Regions from separate parts of the Agromyces chitinivorans genome, predicted to be linked through region 1. Evidence: predicted binding sites of a transcription regulator. Region 1 holds the regulator's gene; the other holds the start of a gene.
What was found. Region 1 encodes HrcA, which represses chaperone genes, less so after heat shock. Its sites were predicted from a motif close to TTNGCACTCGNNNNNNNCGAGTGCNAA; they were not measured.
Positions count from the first base shown of each region.

Region 1 (7,657 bases):
ACGTGCTCGCCAAGTGCTACGGCGGCGACATCACCCGCAAGCGCAAGCTCCTCGAGAAGCAGAAGGAGGGCAAGAAGCGCATGAAGATGGTCGGTCGCGTGGAGGTGCCCCAGGAGGCGTTCATCGCCGCGCTGTCGGGCGAGACCGAGACGAGCAAGAAGTAACGGATGCGACGGCAGACCTTCACCGAGCAGTCGGTCGACTACGGTGCCATCGGCGCCACGACCGACCCCGACCTCATGCGCTACCCGCCCGAGGGGTTCAAGCCGGCCGAGCACCGCATCAAGCTCGGCAGCGGTGACGAGCGCTTCGAGCGCTCGGCCGACGCGCTCATGACCTGGGGCATCCAGCGCGGTGCGCACCTGCAGGTCACCGACGTGCAGGAGGGCACCGGGGAGCAGTACCTCGGCATCGTCTACGACGACGAGGGGCACCCGCTCGAGCAGCAGCCCGCCGATCGCTCCGAGCAGCGCTTCACCGCCGACGGCACGCCCTACGTCGCCGCCGGCATGACGGCCACGATCGCCCGGCGCCGCGGCCTGCCGCGGTACCGGGCGCAGATGCTCGTCGTCTACGTCATCGACGAGCCCGACCGCGTCGGGTTCGCGTACGGCACGGTCTCGGGCGGGCCGCTGAGCGGCGAGGAGTCGTTCGTCGTCGAGCGCCGCGAGGACGACTCCGTGTGGCTCACGATCCGCGCATTCCACCGGCCCGCCGGGCCGTGGAGCCGGTTCTTCGGCGGCATCGTCCGCCGCCAGCGGCGCGAGGTCGTCCGCGACGAGCTGCGCGCGCTGCACCCCGCCGGGGCGGTCTGACACGTGGCCGGCCCGCTGCCGGTCGGCGAACCGGCGCCAGAGGACGGCCTGCTCCCGCCCGGCGCCGCCGTCGGCGCCGACGCGCGTGCGTTCGGCGTGTACCTGCACGTGCCGTTCTGCCGGGTGCGCTGCGGGTACTGCGACTTCAACACCTACACCTCCGACGAGCTGCGCGGCGCGCGTCGCACGGACTACGCCGGCCAGGCGATCGCCGAGCTCGAGGCATCCGCCCGCATCCTCGAGGCGTCGGGCGTGCCGGTGCGCCCGGCGGCGACCGTGTTCCTGGGCGGCGGCACGCCCACGATGCTGCCCGCCGACGACCTGGTCGCGATGCTCGACGCCGTGCGCCGCACGCACGGCCTCGCCGACGACGCCGAGGTCACGACCGAGGCGAACCCCGACTCGGTCGATGCCGCGTACCTCGCCAGGCTGCGCGAGGGCGGGTTCACCCGGGTGTCGTTCGGCATGCAGTCGGCGGTGCCGCACGTGCTCGCGACGCTCGAGCGCACGCACGACCCGGCCAACGTGCCGAAGGTCGTGGGCTGGGCGCGCGAGGCCGGACTCGACGTCAGCCTCGACCTCATCTACGGCACGCCGGGGGAGACGCTCGACGACTGGGGGCGCAGCCTCGACGCGGTCGTCGCGGAGTCGCCCGACCACGTGAGCGCGTACGCGCTGATCGTCGAGGCGGGCACGAAGCTCGCCCGGCAGATCCGCCGCGGCGAGGTGGGCACGGTCTCCGACGACGTGCAGGCCGACATGTACGAGCTGGCCGAACAGCGGCTGTCGGCCGCGGGCTACGGCTGGTACGAGGTGAGCAACTGGGCCCGCTCCGACGCCCACCGCTCGCGGCACAACCTCGGCTACTGGCGCGGCGACGACTGGTGGGGCATCGGCCCCGGTGCGCACAGCCACGTCGGCGGCGTGCGCTGGTGGAACGTGAAGCATCCTGCCGCGTACGCCGAGCGCATCGCGCGCGGCGTGTCGCCCGCCGCCGGCCGCGAGGTGCTCGACGAGGCCGCTCGCGAGACCGAGCGCGTGCTGCTCGGGTCTCGCATCGTCCAGGGCATCCCGGTGGCGAGCCTCTCCGAGGCCGCGCGCCGCGAGGTCGCGGGCCTCATCGCCGACGAGCTGGTGGACGCGAGAGCCGCCCTCGCCGGCGAGCTGGTGCTCACCGTGCGAGGGCGGCTGCTGGCGGATGCCGTGGTGCGCCGGATCACGGACGCATGACGCCCCTGCTCAGCTGACGAACTTGATCGACAGCGGGTAGGAGTACGGCTGGCCCTTGTTCGCGGCGACCGCGGCGATGATGCTGAACACGATGATCAGCACGTACACCGCGATGAGGATCAGGATGCCGACGAACACGATGACCAGGATCGAGCCGATGATGCCGGCGATGGTCATGGTGATCTGGAAGTTCAGCGCCGTCGCGGTGTGCTCGCGCACGAACTGGCCGCGGTCGCGTAGCACCAGGTAGCCGACGAGCGCCGGGATGAAGCCGAAGAAGATGCCGCCGATGTGGATCAGCGTCGCCCAGAGGCGCTGGTCGGCGGGGCTGAGCGGCTGCGCCGCGTCGGACGCGGGGTCCTGCGGCGGGGGCGGAGGGGTGGACTCGGACATGCACATGCTCCTCTGTGGTCGCGGTCGTGCGTCAATGCTGGCACAGCGCCGCGCCGGGCGACAGGGTGCGTTCCGGCGCGGCGCGGCCGACTACTTGATGAGGCGGATGGCGAACGGGTAGCGGTAGTGGTTGCCGTCCTTGACCTGCATGAAGGCGATGATCGAGAAGATCACGCTGACGATCCACGGCGCGTAGTTCAGGAAGCCGAGGAAGAACAGGATGCCGAACGAGATCGCGGTGAGGATGCTCGTGAGGATCCAGATGGCGACGGATGCCATGACCATCGTGATCTGGAAGTTCAGGGCCTCCTTGGCCTCGGTGTCCGTGAACGAACCGCGGTCCTTGAAGATCAGCCAGATGATGAGCGAGGGCAGGAAGCCGAGGATGCCGCCGAGGTGCGCGTAGGAGGCCCACTGGATGTCCTCGGACTGCGACAGGGGTGCGGGCGCCGCGGGCTGGGCGGCGGGCTCTGCGGACTCGGCGGGCTGCTGGGGGTCGGTCATGCGTGGTGCCTTTCCGTTCGGGTACGTTCGATGGGATGCGTCGGCAGCACGGCCCGTGAGCCGGTGGGGGATGCCTCGGATCACGCTAGTGGCGGGTGGTGCCGCGCGGCAATGCCCTCCACAGGGTGCGCCGGGGTAGTATTGGCACTCGACGTCACGGAGTGCTAAAGCGAGTCGAGCGGGAGGAGTGCGGATGGTCTCGGAGCGCAGCCTCGCGGTACTGCAGGCGATCGTGCAGGACTACGTGTCCAGCCGCGAGCCGGTCGGCTCGAAGTCGATCGTCGAGCGCCACTCGTTCGGCGTGTCCGCGGCGACCATCCGCAACGACATGGCCCTCCTCGAGGAGGAGGAGCTGATCGTCGCCCCGCACACGTCGTCGGGTCGCATCCCGACCGACAAGGGGTACCGCGTCTTCGTCGACCAGCTCGGCGAGTTCCGCCCGCTCTCGGCCGCCCAACGCCACGCCATCGAGACGTTCCTCGGCCAGTCGAGCGACCTCGACGAACTGCTCGCCCGCACCGTGCGACTGCTCGCCCAGCTCACCAACCAGCTGGCCGTCGTGCAGTACCCGTCGTTCGGCAGTGCCAAGGTGCGGCACGTGGAACTCGTGCCGGTGGGTGGCACGCGCGTGCTGTGCGTGCTCATCACCGACGCCGGGCACGTCGAGCAGCGCGTGGTCGACGCCGAGCAGGAGATCGAGGAGAGCGACCTGGCCGACGTGCGGGCGCGGCTGAACGTCGCGGTGGGCGGCATGCCGCTCGGCGACGCCGCGGAACGCCTCGCCGGCATCGACGACCTCGGCACGCCCGCGCTCGCGCGACTCGTGGGCACGGTGGCGGGCACGTTCGCCGAGCAGGCCCGGGCCCAGCGGCACGATCGCCTCGTGGTCGCCGGCGCGGCGAACCTCGTGCGCACCGAGCAGGACTTCGCGGGCAGCATCCTCGACGTGATCGAGGCGATCGAGGAGCAGGTCGTGCTGCTGAAGCTGTTCGGCGAGATGGCGGGCGACCCGCACGGCGTCGCCGTCTCGATCGGGCGCGAGAACGCCCAGTTCGGCCTCGGCGAGACCTCCGTGGTCGCCAGCGACTTCACCGCCACCGGGCGCGAGATCTCGCGCCTCGGCGTGCTCGGCCCCACCCGCATGGACTACTCGAGCAACATCGCGGCGGTGCGCGCCGTGGCGCGGTACGTCACGCGCATGCTCGGCAACGACTGACCCGGCGCCGGCACGACCGGCCGCCGCGACCGACGAAAGGAGCCACCCTCGGTGGCAGATCACTACGAAGTCCTGGGCGTCTCGCGCGACGCGAGCCCCGAGGAGATCAAGAAGGCCTACCGGCGACTCGCCCGCGAGCTGCACCCGGACGTGAACCCCGGTGCCGACGCGTCGGAGCGGTTCAAGCTCGTCACGCACGCCTACGACGTGCTGAGCGACCCCAAGCAGCGCCAGCAGTACGACATGGGCGGCCAGCAGGGCTTCGGCGGCCAGCAGGGGTTCGGCGGGTTCGGCGACATCTTCGAGACGTTCTTCGGCGGGGGCGGCGGCGCGTCCCGCGGGCCCCGATCGCGCCGCGAGCGCGGCCAGGACGCCCTGCTGCGCGTGGAGGTCGACCTCGACGAGGTCGTCTTCGGCACGCACCGCGACATCGAGGTCGACACGGCCGTGACGTGCGAGACCTGCCACGGCAGCTGCTGCCAGCCGGGCACCGCGCCGGTCACCTGCGACATCTGCCACGGTACGGGCAGCGTGCAGCGCTCGGTGCGCTCGCTGCTCGGCAACGTCATGACCTCGAGCCCCTGCGGCACCTGCCGCGGCTACGGCACCGTCATCGCGACGCCGTGCACCACCTGCCAGGGGCAGGGACGCGTGCGCGCGCGGCGCACGGTCGCGGTCGACATCCCGGCCGGCGTCGAGACCGGCCTGCGCCTGCAGATGCCGGGCAGCGGCGAGGCGGGTCCGGCCGGCGGGCCGAACGGCGACCTGTACCTCGAGATCAAGGTGCGCACGCACGACGTCTTCAGCCGCAACGGCGACGACCTGCTCTGCACCCTCGAGGTGGCGATGGCCGACGCGATCCTCGGCACCGAGACCGTCATCCCCGCCCTCGACGGCGACGTCGACATCGAGCTCCGTCCCGGCACGCAGAGCGGCGAGGTCGTCACGGTCAAGGACCGCGGCATCACGCGCCTGCGCGGCTCGGGCCGCGGCGACCTCAAGATCGGCATCCAGGTCGTCACGCCCACGAAGCTGAGCGGCAGGGAGCGCCAGCTCATCGAGCAGTTCGCGACCTCGCACAAGAAGGCCGCGCCGACCCTCACGCACTTCCAGCAGGGGCTGTTCGCCAAGCTCCGGGACCGCTTCCTGGGCTGAGATGGCGAGCCTGTTCCTGCGCGAGGAACTCGCGGCGGACCTCGGGCCGGGCGCGGAGCTCGCGCTCGACGGCGAGGAGGCGCGCCACGCCGCCACCGTGAGCCGGGTGCGCGTGGGCGAGGTGATCTCGATCGGCGACGGCCGCGGCACGGTCGTGACCGGTGCGGTCACGCGCGTCGCGCCGCGCGAGCTGGCGATCGAGGTCGCGCACGTCGTGCACCGCGACCGCCCGGAACGGGGACTCGTGCTCGTGCAGGCGCTCGCGAAGGGCGACCGCGACGAGCGCGCGGTGCAGGCGTCGACCGAACTCGGCGCGGACGCGATCGAGCCGTGGTCAGCGGCGCGGTCGGTGTCGCGCTGGGACGCGCAGAAGGCGCGCAAGGGCCGTGAGCGCTGGGCCAGCATCGCCCGCGAGGCGGCGAAGCAGTCGATCCGCGCCTGGCTGCCCGAGGTGCGCGAGCTCGTCGGCACCGCCGACCTCTGCGCGCGTGCCGCGCAGCGACGGACCCTCGTGCTCGAGCCGACCGCGGACGCCCGGCTCGTCGACGTCGAACTGGGCACGGCGGGCGACGTCGCGATCGTCGTCGGCCCCGAGGGCGGGATCGCGCCCGAGGAGCTCGAGCGGCTCGAGGCATCCGGCGCCGTCCTCGTGCGGATGGGCGCGAACGTGCTGCGGACCTCCACCGCGGGCCCCGCCGCGATCGCGTTGCTGAGCGCGCGGCTCGGCCGCTGGTGAGGCGCCCCGCGTAGGATGGGCCGCATGCCGAACGACGCCGAACCGACCGTCTTCTCACGCATCGCCGCACGCGAGATCCCGGCCGACGTGGTGGCCGAGACCGACCGGGTCATCGCCTTCCGCGACATCGCGCCGAAGGCGCCCGTGCACGTGATCGTCGCGCCCAAGACGCAGGAGCACCGCGACGTGGTCGAGCTCGCGGCAGCCGACCCCGCGCTGCTCGCCGAGGTCGTCGACGTGGCGCGCGGCGTCGCCGCGCAACTCGCCGACGGGCAGTTCCGGCTCGTCTTCAACACCGGTCCGAACGCGGGCCAGACGGTCTTCCACGTGCACGCCCACGTGCTCGCCGGCGGACTCGAGGAGGGCAGCCTTGCCGGCTGACGACGACGAGCGCGCGCCCGCGATCGACGCCCCGGGCACCGCGGAGGCGCGCCTGGCCGTCGACGGCGTCGCCATGGTGCGCCTGCTCGGCCCGCAGGACCGCCTGCTGACGACCATCGAGCGGGAGTACCCCGACGTGCAGGTGCACGTGCGCGGCAACGAGATCGCGCTGCACGGCCCGGCCACGGGCGTCGAGGCGGTGCGCCGGCTGATCGAGGAGCTCCTCCAGCTCGTGCGCAGCGGCCAGGACGTCACGCCGACCGAGGTGCGCACGTCGGCCCGCATGCTCGACGCCGACCCGGCGTCGAGCCCCTCCGAGCTGCTCGGCCAGGTCATCGTCTCCAGCCGCGGCAAGACGATCCGCCCCAAGACGGCCGGCCAGCGCGCCTACGTCGACGCCATCGACGACCACACGATCGTCTTCGGCATCGGCCCGGCCGGCACCGGCAAGACCTACCTGGCGATGGCGAAGGCCGTGCAGGCGCTGCAGCGCAAGGAGGTCAACCGCATCATCCTCACCCGGCCGGCGGTCGAGGCGGGGGAGCGGCTCGGATTCCTCCCGGGCACCCTGACCGACAAGATCGACCCCTACCTGCGGCCCCTCTACGACGCGCTCAACGAGATGATGGACCCCGAGCTGGTGCCGAAGCTGCTCGCCTCGGGCACCGTCGAGGTCGCGCCGCTGGCGTACATGCGCGGCCGCACCCTGAACGACTCGTTCGTCGTGCTCGACGAGGCGCAGAACACCACGCCCGAGCAGATGAAGATGTTCCTCACCCGCCTCGGGTTCGGCTCGCGCATGGTCGTGACCGGCGATGTCACGCAGATCGACCTCCCCGGCGGCGCGAGCGGCCTGCGCCTCGTCACCCGCATCCTGGGCGGGATCGAGGACATCCACTTCGCGAACCTCACGAGCGACGACGTCGTGCGCCACACGCTCGTCGGCCGCATCGTCGACGCCTACACCGAGTACGACCAGACGAAGCAGGCGCAGCGGTTCGAGCGCGAGCAGGCGCGCGAGTTCGCCAACCGCGCCGACCGCCGCGCCAACCGGCCCGGACCACGCGACCACCTGCCCCCGCGGAGGAGCACCTCGTGAGCATCGAGATCAACAACGAGTCGGGCGTCGAGGTCGACGAGGAGGCCCTGCAGCGCCTCGTCGTGTTCGCGCTCGACGCGCTGCACGTGCACGCCGACGCGGAGCTGGCGATCGTGCTCGTCGACGAG
Region 1 covers NZ_JBEPJZ010000002.1:143,832-151,488, forward strand. The annotation lists gene lepA (translation elongation factor 4) at 1-164, shown strand, start outside; gene ABZK10_RS13430 (DUF1990 domain-containing protein) at 168-815, shown strand; gene hemW (radical SAM family heme chaperone HemW) at 819-2,045, shown strand; gene ABZK10_RS13440 (DUF4870 domain-containing protein) at 2,055-2,438, opposite strand; gene ABZK10_RS13445 (DUF4870 domain-containing protein) at 2,529-2,942, opposite strand; gene hrcA (heat-inducible transcriptional repressor HrcA) at 3,136-4,158, shown strand; gene dnaJ (molecular chaperone DnaJ) at 4,210-5,313, shown strand; gene ABZK10_RS13460 (16S rRNA (uracil(1498)-N(3))-methyltransferase) at 5,315-6,049, shown strand; gene ABZK10_RS13465 (HIT domain-containing protein) at 6,074-6,430, shown strand; gene ABZK10_RS13470 (PhoH family protein) at 6,504-7,529, shown strand; gene ybeY (rRNA maturation RNase YbeY) at 7,526-7,657, shown strand, end outside.

Region 2 (7,657 bases), on a different contig from region 1:
ACCCTGCCGGTCACGCGCATCCAGTCCTGACGTGCGTTCCCGACACGCTGCGACATCCGAGGGTTAACCCTCCTGTGCCCGGGTCGGGCCCGACGCTATGGTGAGGTACGAGCGCCGCACGTCGTGGCGCCCGGATGCATGCGCGCCACCGCATCCGTCGTCCTGCATCACACGAGGAGGCACCCACCGTGACCGATCCCAACACTCCCCAGCAGCCCGACTACTCCGCAGCGCCCGCCCCGTCGGGCCAGTACGCCGCCGCGCCGAGCAGCACGCCGAAGACGAACGTCCTCGCGATCGTCTCGCTCGTGTCGGCGTTCTTCATCTCGCTCGTGGCGATCATCACCGGGCACATCGCCCTCAGCCAGATCAAGAAGACGGGCGAGCAGGGCCGCGGCCTCGCGATCGCCGGCCTCGTCATCGGCTACGTCGGCCTGGTGATCGGCCTTATCGTCCTCCTCTTCTGGGTCGTCATCTTCGGGATCGCCGCCAGCTCCGGCAACCTGAACTACTGATCCCTCGCACGACGGAACCGACGCACCCGAGGAGCGCACCATGACCGATCCGAAGGTACCGGCCGACCAGCCCGACGAGCCCGAGACGCCGGCCCCCGGCGAGCCCGACGTCCCGACGCCCGCCGAGCCCGTCGCACCCAACCCCGAGGAGCCGGCGCCGCCGGCCCCCGAGGAGCCGCTCGCGCCGACGCCGGCCGAGCCCGTCGTGCCCTCGCCCGGCGCGCCCGAGACGCCCACGGCACCGCCGGAGACGCCCACGGCACCGCCGGCGCCGCCGGGCCCGCCCGTCGCGCCGCCCGCGGCGTCCTCGCCTCCGCCGCCCGTCCCGCCGGCCTACGGGCCGAGCGGAACGAGTGCGTCCTACGGTCCGTCCGCGACGGCGTCGTACGGCCCCTCCGCGAGCGCGCCGTCGGCACCCGCGGCTCCGCCCGCCGTGCTGTCGATCCTCTCGCTCGTCGCGGGCATCCTGGGCGTCGTCGGGTCGATCCTCGTGGTCTGGATCCCGATCGTCGGCGGCATCCTGCAGCTGTTCATCCCCGCCGCGGCGGTGGTGCTCGGCTTCCTGGGCCGGCGCAAGGAGCCGAACGGCAAGGGCATGGCGCTCGCGGGCATCATCCTCGGGTTCGTCGGCATCGCGATCGGCATCCTGTCGATCATCGGGTGGGTGGCCATCTTCACGTCCGACCCCTACCTGTACTACTGATCGGCGCGATGCTCCCCGACGACGAGTCCGTCGCCCGGCCGCCGGGGGATCCTGCGGCCGGGCGACGCGCGTCGTCGGGGGAGTCGCTGCCCGCGGACCTCGCCGTGCAGCGCGAGTACGAGGTGCCCATGGACACCGGGCAGCTCGCGAAGCTCCCGACGGCCGAGCTGCTGGTCGTCCACCGCGACTGGGACGCCGAGCTCGACGAGCACGCCGCCGAGGAGGAGGTCGTCGAGCGTTCGCTCTACGGCACCGTCGCCTCGGTCAGCGGCATCCTGGGGCTGCTGGCCGCGTTGTTCGTCGGCTGGGCGGTGCCGCTGTCGATCGCCGCGATCGTCTTCGGCGTGCTCGGGGTGCGCCGCGGCGCGGGCGACGAGTCGCGCTCCTGGGTCGGCATCGTCACGGGCGCGCTCGGCACCCTGTTCTCGTCCATCTGGATCGTCTACTACGTCAACGTGCTCGGCGCGATCGGCTGACCCGGTCGCCGGTCCGTGCGGCCGGGCTCAAGATGCGGGTATCGCCGGCAGCGCTCAGGCGCGCTCCGCCAGCAGCGCGACGTGGCGCCCCTGCGCGCGGGTCAGGATGACCGTCGCGCTGCGGTCGCCGCGCAGCTTCAGCCGCTTCCGCAGCGCCGCCGGGTCGACGTCGACGCCGCGCTTCTTGATCTCGAGCACCCCGATGTCGCGCTGCCTCAGCGCGCGCCGGAGGTCGTCCTCGTCGGGCGGCAATTGCTCGAGCACCCGGAACGCGGTCGCGAACGGGGTCACCGTGAGCTCGTCGGCGGTGAGGTAGGCGATGCCGTCGCCGACCATGCGCGCGCCGAGCCTGCGGGCCAGGTCGCCGATGAGCCGCGAGCGGATGACCGCCGGGTCGGGTTCGTACACGACCGCCCCGAGCGGCCCCGTCTCCTCGTCGGCGCTGTCGGCCGCAGCCGTCATCTCGTGCGCGCCGTCGTCGCGGAGCACGAGCGCGGCGCGGCGCACGCCGTCGCGGGCGAGCACGCCGGTCCAGAGCACCATCTCGACGAGGTCGCCGTCGACCGAGACCCACTGGGCCTCCGCGTCGTCGGGGATCACGTCGCGGTCGGTGCCCGGCCCGAGCTTCACGCCGACCGGCATGCGCTCCGCGATGGCGAAGACGGTGTCGAGGCTCGGCGAGTAGTCGGCTTCGGAGAGCCGGGTCGTGGTGCCCTGCTCGACCCGTCGGCGGGCGGGGTCGAGCCAGGCGGCGTCGACGTCGTCGAGGGGCACGGATGCCGCGTCGGCATGCACCACCCGCGCCTGCGCGAACGGCGTGAGGTTGTAGGCGGCGATCGCCGCGGTGACCTCGTCGGCCTCGACCGCGGTCACCTCGAGGTCGATCGCGGCCATGGCGAGCGCGTCGCCGCCGATGCCGCAGCCGAGGTCGGCGATGCGACGGAGGCCGGCGGCGTCGAACCGCCCCGCGTGGAGCGCGGCGACGCGGAGCCGGGTGGCCTGCTCGAGCCCGGCCTCGGTGAACAGCATGCGCTCGGCGAACGGGCCGAACTTCGCCTCGGCGCGGGCGCGCAGGCGCGACTGCGTGAGCGCCGCCGCGACGACCCCCGGTGAGTGACCCTCCCTGCGGAGCCGGCTGACGGTCGACACGACCTGGTCGCGACCCGTCCAGCGGGGGAGCGAGTCGAGCAGCCGGAGGCCCTCGGGGCTCAGCAGCTCGACCAGCTCGGCGCGATCCATCCCGCCACGCTAGCACCGGCGCGGCGGCCGGTCCGTGCCCGCCCGGCGGCATCCGCAACCCTGTTGGCACTCACGTTGCACGAGTGCCAACAGACCCCTAGACTCGACGTAGCACTCTCAGTCTGCGAGTGCTAAACAGTCTTCGTTTCTTCAAGAAAGAGGTCAACCGTGTCGGTCTCCATCAAGCCGCTCGAGGATCGCATCGTCATCCAGCAGGTCGAGGCGGAGCAGACCACCGCTTCGGGTCTCGTCATCCCGGACACCGCGAAGGAGAAGCCCCAGGAGGGCGAGGTCGTCGCAGTGGGCCCGGGTCGCATCGACGACAACGGCAACCGCGTCCCGCTCGACGTCGCAGTCGGCGACAAGGTGATCTACTCGAAGTACGGCGGAACCGAGGTCAAGTTCGGCGGCCAGGACTACCTGGTGCTGTCGGCCCGCGACGTCCTCGCGGTCGTCGTCCGCTAGTCGCATCCGCTCCACCCGGACGGCCCGGTCGCATCGCGCGGCCGGGCCGTTCGTCGTCCCGCCGTCCGCGGCGGCGTAGCATCGAGCGGTGACCGACTCCTCGCGGCGCCCGCCGCCCGTGCCGGCAGCCGGCGTCCCCGCGGGCACGCGCCGTGCCGGGTTCGCGTTCGCGTTCGCGGCCTACGGGCTCTGGGGCATCCTGCCGCTGTACTTCCTCGCGCTCGCGCCGACCGGCCCGTTCGAGATCGTCGCCTGGCGCGTGCTGCTCTCGCTCGTGTTCTGCGCGCTCCTGCTCACCGTCGCGCGCACCTGGCGGCCGTTGCTCGCGCTCGCACGCGATCGGCGCGTGCTGCTCACCATGGGTGCCGCCGGCGCGCTCATCTACGTCAACTGGCAGACCTACGTCTACGCGACCGCGACCGGCCAGGTCGTCGAGGCGTCGCTCGGCTACTTCATCAACCCGATCGTGACGGTCTTCCTCGGCGTGCTGGTGCTGCGAGAGCGGCTCCGCCCGTTGCAGTGGATCGCGGTCGGCATCTCGTTCGCGGCGGTGCTCGTGCTCACGGTGGCGCACGGCGGCCTGCCCTGGATCGCCCTCGCGCTCGCCTTCTCGTTCGGCTGCTACGGGTTGATCAAGAAGCGCGTCGGCGATCGGGTCGACGCGGTCGCCGGACTGACGCTGGAGACCGCGTGGCTCACCCCGGTGGCGATCGTGCAGCTGGTGGTCGTCGCCGCGACGTCGGGCCTCACGCTCGGCGCTGCGGGACCGGCGCACGCCGTGCTCCTCCTGTGCGCCGGCGCGGTCACCGCGGTGCCGCTCCTCGCGTTCGCGGCAGGGGCGCGCCGCCTTCCCCTCGTGTCGATGGGCTTCATCCAGTACCTCGCGCCGGTGATCCAGTTCATCGTCGGGGTCGCCGTGCTCGGCGAGCCCATGCCGGCCGAGCGATGGGTCGGGTTCGCGCTGGTCTGGCTCGCCATCGCACTGCTGCTGGCGGACCTCGCGCGGGCCGCAGGGCGCGGCAGGGCGGCCCGGAGGGCCCTTTCCGCTTCCGATGACCGGGACGCCCCGGAAGCGCCCGTGGGCCCCATCTGAGGGCTCACGATCGTTGCGTGGGAGCGTGCCCGGAACGCAGGAAACACGTCGTGCGAGCGGGATTATGACGCCCACGTAACGATTCAGGCGGCGTTACATGGTTGTGATCGCCCTGACTTGTTCCCGTCTCACGGGCCTGACTACTGTGAACGCACGGCATCCTCGCGGGTGCCGTTCCAACCAGTGTCCTAACAGTCCCTAGGAGCATCATGAGCGTAATCGCGAAGGCCTCGGCCAAGCGCTCGGCTCGCGCGGCCTGGACGGGGATCGCCCTTGCGGGTGTGTCCGCCCTCCTCCTCACCGCGTGCAGCACGGGTGATACGTCCGAGCCGACCGAGTCCGAAGATGCGGCCGCCTCCGGCGACGCAAACCCGATCGAACCCGGCGAGCGTGACCTCACGCTGAAGATCGGCACGATCCTCCCGCAGAGTGGTGCCCTCGCCTTCCTCGGCCCGCCCGAGGAGGCCGGTGTGGCCCTCGCCGCGCAGGAGATCAACGAGGCCGACCTCGGCATCACCGTCGACGTCGTCTACCGCGACTCGGGTGACACCACCACCGACACCGCGACCGTCTCGGTGACCGACCTCCTCTCGCAGGACGTCTCGGGCATCGTCGGCGCCGCCTCGTCGGGTGTCTCGAAGACCGTCATCGACCAGATCGTCGCCGCCGGCGTCGTGCAGTTCTCGCCGGCCAACACGTCGGCCGACTTCACCGACTACGACGACGACAACCTGTACTGGCGCACCGCTCCGTCGGACACGCTCCAGGGCGAGGTGCTCGGCAACCTGATCGCGTCGGACGGCAACGCGACGCTCGGCATGATCGTGCTGAACGACCCGTACGGCACCGGCCTCGCGGAGTTCACCAAGACCGCGTTCGAGGCTGCCGGCGGCGAGGTCGTCGCCGAGGAGCTCTTCAACGAGGGCGACTCGAACTTCGACTCGCAGATCGCCGGCGTGACCGCCGCCAACCCGGACGCGATCGCGCTGATCACGTTCGACCAGGCGAAGATCATCACCCCGGCGCTCGTGGGCGAGGGCTTCCCCGGCGACAAGCTGTACTTCGTCGACGGCAACCTGGCCGACTACAGCGCGGACTTCGCGCCGGGTCTGGTCGAGGGCGCCAAGGGCACCCTTCCCGGTCTCGACACCGCCACCCTCGGTGACTTCACCGACAACCTGCTGACGATCGACGACTCGCTGACCGACTTCAGCTACGCCGCCGAGTCGTACGACGCGGTCATCCTGCTGGCGCTCGCGGCCTACGCGGCCAACAGCACCGACGGCGCCGACATCGCCGAGTACCTCCAGCAGGTCTCGGGCGGCATCGCGGGCGTGGGCGAGAAGGTCACGACCTTCGCCGACGCCGCTGCGCTGCTCGCCGACGGCGAGCAGGTCGACTACGACGGTCCGTCGGGCCCGGTCACGTTCGACGAGAACGGCGACCCGACCGAGGCGACCATCGGTATCTTCCAGTACGGTGCCGACGGCACCTACGAGCGCATCGGCGACGGATAGTCTCCGCAGCTGACGCGTAGGCGATGGGCCCCGGCTTCGGCCGGGGCCCATCGTCGTTCCCGGGCGCATCCCGCTCCGCCGCTTCGTGAGCGTCGCGGCCCCGAGCTCGGGCGTCCGACCTCGGTGCCGCGATCGCCGTACGGGCGGGGCTGCGCGCTGCCGTGCGCCGGGTGTCCACGATCGGATCCTGCGCACTCGTGTGCCTGCGCCACGTGTGCTTGCGCCACGTGCGCTTGCGCCACGTGTGCCTGCGCCACGTGCGCCTGCGCCACGTGTGCCTGCGCCCACCGTGCCTCCGTGTCCCGCTGCCCCGCGCGCGTGGGTTTCCGTATTCAGGAACCCAGGAGCGGCCCGCGGCGCATCATGCCGGATCAGGCCGGCCGGGCGCACTGATCGTGCACCTGGCCGCTCGGCGGCGACGGAATCCACAGCGCGCGGCGGGAGGCTCCTGAAGAGCGTCGGACATGCTGCGACGGTGCGACCGTTGCCGCGCCCCGCGCAGCTGATCAGGCGCACGCAGGCGCACGTAGGCACGTAGGCACGTAGGCACGCAGGCGCGCAGGCGCGTAGGCACGCAGGCACGCACGCACGCAGGCGCACAGACGCAGGCACACGCGGGCCGCCCTGCGCGGTGGCCGTGGCCCCGCACGGTCGCCCGCCCGGACGTGACACGACGGGGGCGGATGCCCGTGGCATCCGCCCCCGTCGTGGACGTGTCGGCGTGCGGCGGCTACTCCTCCTGGCCCAGCGTGCCGAGGTACAGCCCGATGACCTTCGGGTCGTTCAGCAGCTCGCGGCCGGTGCCCGTGTAGGCGTCGTGCCCCTGGTCGAGCACGTAGCCGCGGTCGCAGATCTGCAGGCAGCGACGTGCGTTCTGCTCGACCATGATCGTCGTGACGCCGGCGCGGTTGATCTCCTTGACGCGCAGGAAGGCCTCGTCCTGGCGCACGGGGGAGAGGCCGGCCGACGGCTCGTCGAGCAGCAGGACGTGCGGCCCCATCATCAGCGCGCGCGACATGGCGACCATCTGTCGCTCACCGCCCGAGAGCGAGCCCGCGCGCTGCGAGAGGCGCTTGCCGAGCTCGGGGAAGATGTCGACCACGAACTCGAGCCGGTGCTTCAGGTCCTTCGGGCGCTGGAAGACGCCCATCTCGAGGTTCTCCTGGATGGTCAGCGTCGGGAACACGTTGTTCGTCTGCGGCACGAAGCCCACGCCCTTGGCGACGAGCTTGTTCGCCTTGAGGTTGGTGATCTCCTCGCCGCGCAGGAAGATGCCGCCGTCGCGCACCTTCACGAGGCCGAAGATCGACTTCAGCAGCGTGGACTTGCCCGCGCCGTTCGGCCCGATGATGCCGATGAGCTCGCCGTCGCGGGCCTGGAGCGAGCAGTCGTTGAGGATGTTCACACCGGGGAGGTACCCGGCCGTGACGCCGCGCACGTCGACGACCATCTCGCCCTCGGGCTCGAGGACCGGGGTGCTGCTGGGTTCACTGTTCGTCATCGATGAGCTCCTTCATCGCCGTGACGTGCTCGGACTCGGTCTCGCCGAGGTCGCTGTCGTGGTGGCTGCCCAGGTAGGCGTCGATCACGGCGGGGTCCTGCATGACCTCGTGCGGGTCGCCCTCGGCGACCACGCGGCCCTCGGCCAT
Region 2 covers NZ_JBEPJZ010000001.1:234,894-242,550, reverse strand. The annotation lists gene tsaD (tRNA (adenosine(37)-N6)-threonylcarbamoyltransferase complex transferase subunit TsaD) at 1-30, shown strand, start outside; gene ABZK10_RS01150 (DUF4190 domain-containing protein) at 189-515, shown strand; gene ABZK10_RS01145 (DUF4190 domain-containing protein) at 556-1,218, shown strand; gene ABZK10_RS01140 (hypothetical protein) at 1,227-1,694, shown strand; gene ABZK10_RS01135 (class I SAM-dependent methyltransferase) at 1,749-2,933, opposite strand; gene groES (co-chaperone GroES) at 3,102-3,398, shown strand; gene rarD (EamA family transporter RarD) at 3,487-4,491, shown strand; gene ABZK10_RS01120 (ABC transporter substrate-binding protein) at 4,701-6,008, shown strand; gene ABZK10_RS01115 (ABC transporter ATP-binding protein) at 6,739-7,509, opposite strand; gene ABZK10_RS01110 (ABC transporter ATP-binding protein) at 7,496-7,657, opposite strand, start outside.
Region 2: groES (co-chaperone GroES) is a predicted target of HrcA. The motif match lies at 2,997-3,023, and genes of this name have one in related genera.